DNA from 3 places in the Actimicrobium antarcticum genome. Region 2 is predicted to be linked to each of the others. Evidence: predicted binding sites of a transcription regulator. Region 2 holds the regulator's gene; each other region holds the start of a gene.
What was found. The regulator sigma-54, encoded in region 2, starts transcription at its own class of promoters, with help from an activator protein. The targets are predictions, from matches to a motif close to TGGCANGNAANCTGCTTT.

Region 1 (4,162 bases), on a different contig from region 2:
CGTAGTTCGCGCTCGGGCGAATGATCTTGTTGTCGATGCGCTGCTCGATGATGTGCGCGGCCCAACCGGAGGTGCGGGCGATCACGAACAGCGGCGTGAACATGGCAGTCGGCACACCCATCATGTGGTACGACACGGCCGAGAACCAGTCCAGGTTCGGGAACATGCGCTTGGCTTCCCACATCACGGTTTCGAGGCGCTCGGCGATGTCGAACATCTTGGTCGAGCCTTCTTCGTGCGACAGGGAACGGGCCACTTCCTTGATGACCTTGTTGCGCGGATCCGAGACGGTATAAACCGGATGGCCAAAGCCGATCACGACTTCCTTGTTCTCGACGCGGCGACGGATGTCGGCTTCGGCTTCATCGGGATTGTCGTAGCGCTTCTGGATTTCGAACGCGACTTCATTGGCGCCGCCATGCTTCGGTCCGCGCAAGGCACCGATACCGCCGGTGATGGCGGAGAACATGTCGGACCCCGTGCCGGCGACCACGCGGGCAGCGAAGGTCGAGGCATTGAATTCGTGTTCGGCGTACAGGATCAGCGAGACATGCATCGCTTTTTCCCAGGCTTCGGACGGCTTTTTACCGTGCAGCAGATGCAGGAAATGCGCGCCGATGGAGTCATCGTCGGTCTGCGTTTCGATGCGCTTGCCGTTGGTGCTGTAGTGGTACCAGTACAGCAGCATCGAACCCAGCGAGGCCATCAACCGGTCGGCGATATCGCGCGCGCCCGGGGTGTTGTGATCGTCTTTTTCGGGCAGCATGCATCCCAGTGCCGACACGCCGGTGCGCATCACGTCCATCGGATGCGACGACGCCGGCAGTGCTTCGAGCACGATCTTCACGCTGGCAGGCAAGCCGCGCAGCGCTTTCAGTTTGGCCTTGTAGGCATGCAGTTCCGCGCTGGTCGGCAGCTTGCCGTGGACCAGCAAATGCGCGATCTCTTCGAATTCGCAGGTGTCGGCGACGTCGAGGATGTCGTAGCCGCGATAGTGCAGGTCATTGCCGGTCTTGCCGACGGTGCAGAGTGCGGTATTGCCAGCGGTAACGCCTGACAGGGCAACCGATTTCTTCGGCTTGAATGCAGGTACGGATTCGGTCATGGTGTCTCCTGAAGGATGAATTATTTTTTGGCGTTTTGTGCTGCGAAGAGTGCGTCGAGCTTGTCTTCGTAGGCGTAATAATCGATGCGGTCGTAGAGTTCCTTGCGGGTCTGCATCGTATCGACGACGTTCTGCTGCGAGCCGTCGCGACGGATCGCGTTGTAGACGTTTTCGGCAGCCTTGTTCATGGCGCGGAAGGCCGACAGCGGATACAGGACCAGGCCGACGTCAGCGCTTTTCAGTTCGTCGACCGTGAACAATGGCGTGGCGCCGAATTCGGTGATGTTGGCCAGTACCGGCACCTTGACGGCAGCGGCGAACTGCTTGTACATCGCGAGTTCGGTGATGGCTTCCGGGAAGATCATGTCGGCGCCGGCTTCGACGCAGGCGATGGCACGTTCCAGTGCAGCGTCCAGACCATCGACGGCCAGCGCATCGGTGCGCGCCATGATCACGAAGTTCTCGTCGGTACGGGCATCGACGGCGGCCTTGATGCGGTCGACCATTTCCTGCAGCGAGACGATTTCCTTGTTCGGACGATGACCGCAGCGCTTGGCGCCGACCTGGTCTTCGATGTGCATCGCCGCTGCGCCAAATTTGATCATCGACTTGACGGTACGTGCCACATTGAAGGCCGATGAACCGAAGCCGGTATCGACATCCACCAGCAATGGCAGGTCGCAGACATCGGTGATGCGGCGCACGTCGGTGAGCACATCATCGAGCGAGGTGATACCCAGGTCAGGCAGACCGAGCGAACCGGCAGCCACACCGCCACCCGACAGGTAGATCGCCTTGAAGCCGGCACGTTTTGCCAGCAGCGCATGGTTGGCATTGATGGCACCGACGACTTGCAGCGGCGATTCTTCTTGCATGGCCTTGCGGAAGGCGGCACCAGCGGAATATTGGGTCATGAGGTCACTTTCGGGTGTGTTTCATCGGACTTGCTTGCAATGAGTGTTGCAATCGCCGTGCCACCCCTTGCCGATACGCTGTAACGTCCCTGTAACGGCCATTCATTCAATACTGGCTGAAGCTTCATCGCGCTATCACGTTTCAAATTCCGTTACACTTGCAACATTGAAACGCCAAGGTGAAACATGCACCGTCCCATTCTCCCCGTCCCCATCGACCCGAATGACAAGCCGATCATCTGGACGGTCTCGATCTCCCGGCTGTTCGACCTGTTCCGCGACATCATGCTGGAGTACGGCGACGCCGCCACGATCGAGCCGATCAATCTCGGCTTTGAAGACGCAGTGCGCCACATCCGCGAACGGCTGGCGACCGAACGCTGCGACGCGGTCATTGCCGCCGGCTCGAATGCGGCATATCTTAAAAGCCGCTTGTCGGTACCGGTCATCATCGCCAAGGCCAGCGGCTTCGACGTGATGCAGGCACTGGCCCGCGCACGCCGCATCACGCCGCACATCGGCCTGATCAGCTACCAGCAAACCATGCCGGAACTGAGCGACTTCCAGGCCACCTTTGGCCTCGATATCGTCCAGCGCAGCTATGTCACCGAAGAGGACGCGCGCGCCCAGATCAGCGAACTCAAGGCCACCGGCGTCAAGGCCATCGTCGGCGCGGGACTGATCGCCGACCTGGCCGAAGAAGCCGGCCTGGCCAGCGTGTTCGTGTATTCCGCCGCGTCGATCCGGCAAGCCTTTGATGACGCGCTGGAGATCGCCCGCTTCACCCGCATCGAAACCAATCGGCGTCGCCCGGCAGCACCGGCCGATACGCTGCGCGCGCGTCATGGCCTCAATGATCTGCGGGGGGAGTCGGCCGCCATGCAGCGCGTGCGACAAGCCATCACGCTGTTTTCCCGCTCGCCGGCAACGGTACTGATCCAGGGTGAAACCGGCAGCGGCAAAGAACTCGCCGCACAGGCAATCCACCGCGAAAGCACGCGGGCGCGGCAACCCTTCGTCGCGCTCAATTGCGGCGCGCTGGCCGAGTCGTTGCTGGAAGCCGAGCTGTTCGGCCACGAAGAAGGCGCCTTCACCGGATCACGGCGCGGCGGCCATGCCGGGCTATTCGAAGCGGCCCAGCACGGCACCTTGTTTCTGGATGAAATCGGCGAGATGGCGCTGCCGCTGCAGACCCGCTTGCTGCGCGTGCTGGAAGAACGGGAAGTGGTGCGCGTCGGTGGCACGCGGCCGATTCCGGTCGATGTGCGCATCGTCAGCGCCACCCATTGCGACCTCGACCAGCGCATGCGCGAAGGCCGCTTCCGGCCCGATCTGTTTTATCGGCTGGGCGTCCTGCGGATGACCTTGCCGCCGCTGCGCGAGCGCCCGGACGATCAGGTCGAACTGGCCGCCTGGTGCCTGAAGAATGCACTGGCCGCGATGGGCCTGCGCCCGCATGCCAACCTGCAGGCCGAGCTGAGCGCCTGCGCGTCGCTGCTGGCCGGCTACGGCTGGCCCGGCAATGTGCGCGAACTGCGCAACATGATGGAACGGGTCGCGCTGTATCTGGCAGCCGAGCCGCTACAGGCCTTGTCGCCGGGGTTGTTGCTGGCGGTCGCGCCGGAACTGATGCGCGCCGGGGCAATCGCGCCGATGGTGGTCACGAGCGCACCCGTGGAATCACTGGCCGAGGTGCTGGCGCGCTTCGATGGCAATCGGGAAGCGGCGGCGAAGTATCTGGGAATGAGCAGGACGACGTTGTGGCGGAAGTTGCGGGGCGCGTAGCGGGGCTGCGTGCCCTGTCCGGGGACGCAAACCCGCCACGGCGCTTGATATTCAATGGCCACCGCGGGATTTTCTGCTGCACCAATTGTTTCATCACACCACATTTTTCAGACGCAGACGTTCTGGCCAACGCGTCATTTTTGTCGTGAAAGTAACAATTCGACATTTAACCGACACTGAAAACGCTTCCTGTTTGCCAGACGATCCACCACACCTAGAGACAGAGACTGCACCGATTTCTCCAGCATTATTTGTTAAATTATTTAACAACTAAATGGAGTGACATTCATGACTTTTTACCAGCTTGCGGCGAGCGCCTGCATCGGACTGGCCGTGGCCGCTTGCGGCGGCCGCGACG
Region 2 (4,162 bases):
ACATTGCTGATGAAAGCCGCACGCGTCGTCGTCACCCAGGACGCTGCCGGTTACCAGTTCGCCACGCTGTACGCTGCGCCCGGCAGCCTGGCCAGTTTCCGCCAAAAACGCGATGGCGGACCCGACCTGTGGATCGAAGGTGAAGCCGAACGGATCGAATACGATGGCAAGACCGAGCTGGTCAAACTTTTTTCAAAGGCAAAGATGCGTCGACTCGACGGCACCAAGCCGACCGATGAAGTCGAAGGCGAATTCATTTCGTATGACAGCCGCAGCGAATTTTTTTCGGTCAACAACACTGCGACTGGCCCCGACAGCAAGGCCGGCGCGGGTCGCATCAAGGCCGTGATCCAGCCACGTACGCCGGGTGCCGCCAAATGACGGCCGAGATGACTGCCAGCAAACTGATCGTCAGCGGTCTGAAGAAAAGTTACGGCGTACGGCAGGTCGTCAGCGATGTCGCGCTGGAGGTAGGCAGCGGCGAAGTGGTCGGCCTGCTCGGCCCGAATGGTGCCGGCAAGACCACCTCCTTTTACATGATCGTTGGCCTGGTCCCATCGGACGCTGGCGAGATCCGGCTGGACGGCGTCGACATTTCGCGCCTGCCCATCCACCAGCGGGCGATGCTGGGTCTGTCGTACCTGCCGCAGGAAGCGTCGGTGTTTCGCAAGCTGAGCGTCGAGGACAATATTCGCGCGGTACTCGAATTACAGCGCGAGGCAGGCAAACCACTGAGCCGGCAAGTCATCGATCAGCGCCTTGACACCTTGCTGCAGGATCTGCAAATCGACAAGCTGCGTGACAACCAGGCTCTGTCCCTGTCCGGCGGTGAACGACGTCGCGTCGAAATTGCGCGTGCGCTGGCGACCAATCCGCGCTTCGTGCTGCTGGACGAACCGTTCGCCGGCGTCGACCCGATTGCCGTGATCGAAATCCAGCGCATCGTGCGGTTCCTGAAAGAACGCGGCATCGGCGTCCTGATCACCGACCACAACGTGCGCGAAACGCTGGGCATCTGTGACCGCGCCTACATCATCAACCAGGGTGCTGTCCTGGCCAGCGGACGCCCGGATGACATCATCGCCAACGAGTCGGTACGCCGGGTGTATCTCGGCGAACACTTCCGGATGTAGGCCCGGACCACGATGAAACAATCCCTCCAGCTCCGCACCTCACAGCATCTTGCGCTGACACCGCAACTGCAACAATCGATACGGCTATTGCAGTTATCCACGCTGGAACTGCATCAGGAACTGGAGCAGATGCTGACCGACAATCCGCTACTGGAACGGCTCGACGATCCGCTGGATCATTCGGTACGCCTGCTCGCCGATGGTGCCATCGGCGCCGACGGCATTCGCCAGCAAGGTGCCAGCGAGGATGCCAATGCCGCCCCTCCCAGCAGCGACGGCGAAGCGCCTGCCGAGGTCAGCAACGAGGCACCGGAAGGCGCCGCCAGCAGCGAATCGGACTGGACCTTCGACGACGTTGCGCGCACCTCCAAAGCGCCGGAAGACGACGATGCGCGACCCCAGCTGGAAGCCCATGAACTGACGCTGCGCGATCATTTGCTGGAGCAGATGCGGGTCACCGTACGCAATCCGCGCGACCGGGCACTGGTCGAACTGATGATCGATGCACTCAACGACAACGGCTATCTGGAAGACACGCTGGAGGCGATCCACGAGCGCTTGCCGGCCGAACTGGCGATCGACGCCGACGAGCTGACGATCGCCCTGAAACTGCTGCAGAGCTTCGATCCTGCCGGCGTCGGCGCACGCAATGCCGCCGAATGCCTGGCACTGCAGATCCGGCGTTTTCCCGGCATTGCCATGGTGACCCGGCGCATGGCGCTGGACATCGTCGAACACTATCTGACGCTGTTTGCGCAGCGTGATTTCAGCAAGCTCAAGAAGGCGCTGGACTGTGACGATGAAGACCTGCGCGAAGCACAATGCGTGATCCGGCAATGCAATCCGCACCCCGGCGCGATCTTTGGCAGCGGCACCTCGGACTACGTGGTGCCGGATGTCATCGTCAAGCATACCCGCGCCGGCTGGCAGGTCATGCTCAACCACGACGTGATGCCGCGCCTGCGCGTCAACGCCCTGTACGCGAACATCCTGAAGCAGAATAAAGGCGATGGTTCACTGACATCGCAGCTGCAGGAAGCGAAGTGGCTGATCAAGAATATGCGTCAGCGTTTCGATACGATCCTGCGCGTGGCACAGGCAATTGTTGAACGCCAAAGGAACTTTTTCTCGCATGGTGCGGTCGCCATGCGCCCTCTTGTCTTGCGCGAAATTGCTGATACACTGGGTTTACACGAGAGCACCATCTCCCGTGTGACAACCCAGAAATACATGCTGACCCCGCATGGCATGTTCGAGTTAAAGTACTTTTTTGGCAGCCATGTCGCCACTGAAGCCGGGGGCGAAGCGTCCTCAACGGCGATACGGGCACTCATCAAACAATTGATAGGAGCTGAAGACCCGAAGATTCCATTTTCTGACAGCAAAATCGCAGACATGCTGGGAGAACAGGGTATGGTGGTGGCACGACGCACCGTCGCAAAATATCGAGAAGCCCTGAAAATCCCATCCGTCAACCTGCGCAAGGCACTGTAATTTTCTTCCAAGTTTTTCCGTAGTTTCATTTGTCATGTTTTACCTGTCGTTGTGTTCGACAGTGCCCATCCGGGTACAAAACGAACCTCCAGCGGCACTATTCAAAGGAGCGCCGTATGAATCTCACAATCAGTGGACATCATCTCGAAGTGACCCCTGCCATCCGTGAATATGTGCAAAGCAAGTTGGAACGCATCAAACGTCATTTCGATCACGTCATTGATATCGCTGTCATCCTGACTGTAGATAAACTCCCCGAAAAAGAAAAACGGCAACGAGCAGAAATCAACCTGCACGTGCGCGGCAAGGACCTGCATGCAGAAAGCATTGCCGAGGACCTGTACGCCGCCATTGATGCGCTGATCGACAAGCTCGATCGCCAGGTCATCAAGTACAAAACCAAACTGCAGGACCATCAGCACGACGCCATCAAACACATCCCTGAACCGGTTGTCGAGATATCCTCCTCCTGACTGATCTGCTGCCGGACAAACCGGCATGAACGAACCTGGGGCGCATTGATTGCGCCCTTTTTAATCGCCTGCAATTGACTTGCCTGCAATTTAATGTAATCCGATGGACTCCAGAACATGACCGCACTCATCCAGACCCAAGTAACCAACGCTATCGGCAACATCACGCTTGACCGGCCCAAAGCCCTCAATTCTTTGTCGCTTGCAATGGTGCGCGAACTGACCGGGATCGTGCTGGGCTGGCGCGACGCGGCGACGGTGCGTGCGGTGGTCATTACCGGCAGTACCGGAAAAGCATTTTGTGCCGGTGGCGATATCCGGTTTTTTTACGAGGCTGGCCTGTCGACACCCCAAGGCGGCAGCGCGGCGCTGGACGATTTTTTTAGCGAAGAATATGCCCTCAACCATCTGATCCATTTTTTCCCGAAACCGTGGATCGCCGTGATGGACGGGATCGTCATGGGCGGCGGCATGGGGCTGGCGCAGAGCGGCGTACAGAACCGTCTGCGTATCGTCACCGAGCGGACCAGAATGGCCATGCCCGAAGTCAATATCGGTTTGTTTCCGGATGTCGGCGGGAGTTATTTTCTGTCACGTTCGGCAGACCAGCTGGGGACGTATCTGGGTGTCACCGGCGAGATGATCGGTGCCGCCGACGCGCTGTATGCGGGCTTGGCGGATGTCTTTATTCCGAGCAGCGAACTGCCGGCTTTACGCACCCTGCTGGAACACGACAACAGCGCCGATGTACGCCACGCCATCCGCGAATTTGCCAGCGCCTTCAGGGATCAGTGCGACCCCGCCGGCAGCACGCTGGCACGTCATCACGCCGCCATCCGGCAGCACTTCAGTCTGCCGTCGGTACCGGACATCGTCGCCTCGCTGTCGCAGGACGACAGCGACTTCGCGCAGACCACGCTGGCACTGATGCAAAAACGCTCGCCGCTGATGATGAGCGTCACGCTGCGTCAGGTGCGTCTGGGTGCCACGCTGGATCTGGCGGGATGTCTGCGCATGGAACGCACGATGGTACGGCGCGCGTTCGAGCGCGGCGAAGTGCTG
Region 3 (4,162 bases), on a different contig from region 2:
TGGCAGACCATCAGCATGTCGAGATGTTCATCGAGCGTGTTGACGGTGTACGGTCGGGTCGGATTGGTGGACGACGGCAGTACATTGGCCTGGCCCACTGCGGCGATGATGTCCGGCGCATGGCCGCCACCGGCACCTTCGGTATGGAAGGTGTGGATGGTGCGATCCTTGAAAGCCGCCAGCGTGTGTTCCAGAAAGCCGGCTTCGTTCAGGGTGTCGGTATGGATCGCGACCTGCACATCCATGCGGTCGGCGACGCTCATGCAATTGTCGATGGCGGCGGGCGTAGTGCCCCAGTCCTCGTGCAATTTCAGGCCGATCGCGCCGGCGCGGATCTGTTCTTCGAGCGGCACCGGCAGGCTGACATTGCCCTTGCCCAGAAATCCCAGGTTCATCGGGAAGGCATCGGCAGCCGACAGCATCGCGTGCAGATGCCACGGTCCCGGCGTACAGGTCGTGGCCGAGGTGCCGGCAGCCGGCCCGGTGCCGCCGCCCAGCATCGTCGTCACGCCCGACATCAGCGCGTCGTCGATCTGCTGCGGACAAATGAAATGGATGTGCGAATCCACGCCGCCGGCAGTGACGATCATGCCTTCACCGGCGATGATTTCGGTGGCGCCGCCGATGGCCATCGTCACATTCGGCTGGATGTCCGGATTGCCGGCCTTGCCGATGGCGGCGATGCGGCCGTTCTTCAGGCCGATGTCGGCCTTGACGATGCCCCAGTGGTCGATGATGACCGCGTTGGTGATGACGGTATCCATCACGTCGGCGTGATTGCGTTGCGACTGGCCCATGCCGTCGCGGATCACCTTGCCGCCGCCGAACTTGACTTCTTCGCCATAGGTGGCGAAGTCCTTTTCGATCTCGATGAACAACTCGGTATCGGCCAGGCGCACACGGTCGCCGGTGGTGGGGCCGAACATCTCGGCGTAGGCCTTGCGGCTCATCGAACTCAGTGGTGAGCTCATTTTAGTGCTCCCATGACTTTGGCATTGAAGCCATACACCTCGCGCGACCCGGCCAGGTCGACCAGTTCGACCGTGCGTTGCTGGCCCGGCTCGAAGCGAATCGCGGTGCCGGCCGCGATATTGAGGCGCATGCCGTAGGCCGCGTCGCGGTCGAATTGCAGCGCCGGATTGGTCTCGAAAAAATGGAAGTGCGAGCCGACCTGGATGGGCCGGTCGCCGCTGTTGGCAATCACGATGCTGGCCGTGCGGCGACCGACATTGAGGGCGATCTCGCCGGGTTCGATCAGCATTTCACCTGGAATCATGGCGGCCTCTGTGGTCTATGGGATGGGTTGATGAACGGTGACCAGCTTGGTGCCGTCCGGGAAAGTGGCTTCGACCTGGATGTCGGGGATCATCTCGGCGATGCCGTCCATCACGTCGGCGCGGGTCAGGATGCGGGTGCCGGCGGACATCAGTTCGGCCACGGTGCGGCCATCGCGTGCACCTTCCATGATGGCCGCGCTGATCAGCGCAATGGCTTCCGGATAATTCAGTTTGACGCCGCGCGCCATGCGCCGTTCGGCCAGCAGGGCGGCAGTAAAAATCAGCAGCTTGTCTTTTTCTCGGGGAGTCAGGTCCATGGGTTTGCCTAGTTAAAAGTTCAGGTATTCCAGATGCGCGGGATGACGCCGTCGCGCGCCAGCAGCAGCGGGCGCAAGGCCTGCCAGGCCTGCATCATCAGACTGCGGGCGACTTCGCTGGAGTCGCCCAGATGGCGTACGACGAGGATGGTTTTTGTTTGTGTCACGCCGGCCAGCGGGCCAAGTGCCTCGCGCAGCGCAGTCAGTGCGGTGGGTGACAGCGTGGTGCCGGCGGCCAGCAGCGTGGCGCAGACAGTTTTTCCGGCCAGGCCCAGCGGGCTGTGCATGACAGCGTCAGCGCCATCGATACGACCCTGCTCGAACCAGATCAGCTTGCCGTCTCGACGGATCGTGTTGCGCTGGCGGACGATGCCGCGGTTGAATCGTTCGCCCGAGGCAGTGCGGCCAAAGCACAGGATGTCGCAACCGATATAGGTCGCGTCACCCTGCAGGTCGATCGCGCTGTCGAGCACAACATGAGCGTCATTGAAAAAGATGGTTTCTTGCGGCAGCCATTCCATTGATGCGCCTGCCGCCACCTCCAGGCGCACGGTCTGGCCGGAGACATGACCATTGGCGCGATACCACTTGGCCGCGCCGGGGGTGCAGATGAACGCGGCGGCATCGACGCCCACCTGCACATTGATTGAGAGCTGGTCGCCACCGACCACGCCGCCGGGCGGATGCACGACGATGGCATGGCAGACCGACGGATGCTCGGGATACAGCGCTTTTTGCACCCGCAACGGCCCGACATGGCTGCGCTCGACCAGGCGGGTGGTGCCTGCATCGTTGGCGAAGCCGAGCGAGAGCCGCGCCTGCCAGTGGTTGCGCAGCAGCGACTGTGCAATCGGAGTGAGTCCGGTCATCAGGTGCAAGCCACGTGGCGTGATTTCAGTTGGGTCGAACGTAACATGGTGCCCTGTGGAGATACATTGGTTGAAGAGTGCGGGGGAGGGTGACCGATGGTTGCAGAACGGGTAGCAGTATATGTGCCAACTACGGTGCCAACCGCGGTGCCAACACCGATGCCACCCCGGCAATGTCCATCGCTGACGCCATGCCTGATGTCAGTGCAGCGATGCGTTTTGCTGGTGCATCCGGTCACGACTTCCTTATTCTTGTGCTTGTATGCACTGCCGCAGTGCAATGCCCGATCCATAGCGTGACAATCCACAGCGGCTGCCGTCAATCCATTGTTATGATGGAGCCCTTTTTCTGCTCCGGGCTCGCCACACATGTTCGATTTCCTCTTCAAGCGCAAGCCAAAAAAATCCGCTCCGTCAGTTCCTGCTCCGGTGATAGCCCAGACATCACCACCGCCAACCGCCGCACGCGACGCAGCGCTTGCCCTTGCCCGGACCTTGCAACAGGATGAAGCGGCCAGCATCGCGTTTTTGCTCACCTGCGACTTTGCCGACGCCCGGCTAACAGCTGCGCAAACGGTGCAGTCGGTCGCCGGCTTGCACACCGTGCTGGCCGCCATGCGCAATACCGATCGCCGCGTTGCAAAGCTAATGCAGACCCGACTTGATGTGCTGGAGTCGCAGCGCAAGTTGCAGGTGCTGGCCAGCGCCTGCATCGCCGATGCGTCGCACGTGCTGGCCGACACCCGCCTGACACCGAATCAGGTCAGTGAGCTCGATCGTCGTTGGCAGGCCCTGACCGCCGTGCCGGAATCGGTGCAGCAGGAGTTTGATGCGATCCGTACCGCGCTGGCTGACCGTCTGGTCGCGCAAGCCACCCTGCAGCGCAGCGCGATGGATGCACTGGCGCGCTTGCGCGCCTTGCCCGCGCAGGCAGCCCAATTCACACCTGATGCACTGCGTCTTGTGCTGACCTCGCTCGATGCCGACATCGCCGGTTATCAGCAATCACCCGAGGTCAGCGCGCTACCGAAGCAGTTGCTCGCGCAGTGCGAACAGGCGGCACGGGAACTGCGCTCCTCCTTGTCTGCCATCGAACAACAACATGCTGCGCGCGCCAGTCGCTGCAGCTTGCTCGACGAATGGGAAGCCGCGCCAGCCGAGTCGCTGCAACAAGCGGTACTGCGACGCAGCTGGAACGGCTTGCCAGCCTTCACCGATCCTGAGCAGCTGGTCGAGCAACGTTTTGCTGCGCTACTTGCGCAGGTCGTGGCCGCGCAGCCAGTCATCGAGCCAGCCGCGCAACCTGTTAAATCCGCCACTCCGAGCGCCTCCGCAATTCCCGAATCGGAACAAAAACGCATCTTTCTGGCCGCGCTGCAGGCGATGGAGCAGGCCCTCGACGAGGGTTCGCTGCAAGTTGCCGCCGAAGCCGACAAACGAGTTCGTGCACTCAACCTCGCCACCTTGCGCCTGACCGATGCGCAAGGTGCGCAGCTGTCGCGCTTGCGGGCCGAATTGGGACGACTGCAGGGCTGGGCACGCTGGGGCGGCAACGTCTCGCGGGAAGAATTGCAAAAAGCTGCCGAGGCATTGCCCGCGCAAGAACTCGCCATCGGCGAGCTGGCCAAAAAAATCGGCAGCCTGCGCGAGCGCTGGAAGTCGCTTGACCTGTCTGCTGGCCCGGCGCCCAAAGAACTCT

Region 1: prpB (methylisocitrate lyase) is a predicted target of sigma-54. The motif match lies at 2,065-2,082, and genes of this name have one in related genera.
Region 3: ABD720_RS06360 (urease accessory protein UreD) is a predicted target of sigma-54. The motif match lies at 2,575-2,592, and genes of this name have one in related genera.

The regions. Positions count from the first base shown of each region.
Region 1 is NZ_BAAAZE010000010.1:163,838-167,999, forward strand. It holds gene prpC (bifunctional 2-methylcitrate synthase/citrate synthase) at 1-1,105, opposite strand, end outside; gene prpB (methylisocitrate lyase) at 1,126-2,019, opposite strand; gene prpR (propionate catabolism operon regulatory protein PrpR) at 2,206-3,804, shown strand; gene ABD720_RS13660 (hypothetical protein) at 4,093-4,162, shown strand, end outside.
Region 2 is NZ_BAAAZE010000014.1:89,548-93,709, forward strand. It holds gene lptA (lipopolysaccharide transport periplasmic protein LptA) at 1-381, shown strand, start outside; gene lptB (LPS export ABC transporter ATP-binding protein) at 390-1,133, shown strand; gene ABD720_RS17150 (RNA polymerase factor sigma-54) at 1,146-2,627, shown strand; gene hpf (ribosome hibernation-promoting factor, HPF/YfiA family) at 2,744-3,100, shown strand; gene ABD720_RS17160 (enoyl-CoA hydratase/isomerase family protein) at 3,218-4,162, shown strand, end outside.
Region 3 is NZ_BAAAZE010000007.1:23,197-27,358, reverse strand. It holds gene ureC (urease subunit alpha) at 1-959, opposite strand, end outside; gene ABD720_RS06370 (urease subunit beta) at 968-1,276, opposite strand; gene ABD720_RS06365 (urease subunit gamma) at 1,292-1,594, opposite strand; gene ABD720_RS06360 (urease accessory protein UreD) at 1,615-2,463, opposite strand; gene ABD720_RS06355 (DUF349 domain-containing protein) at 2,833-4,162, shown strand, end outside.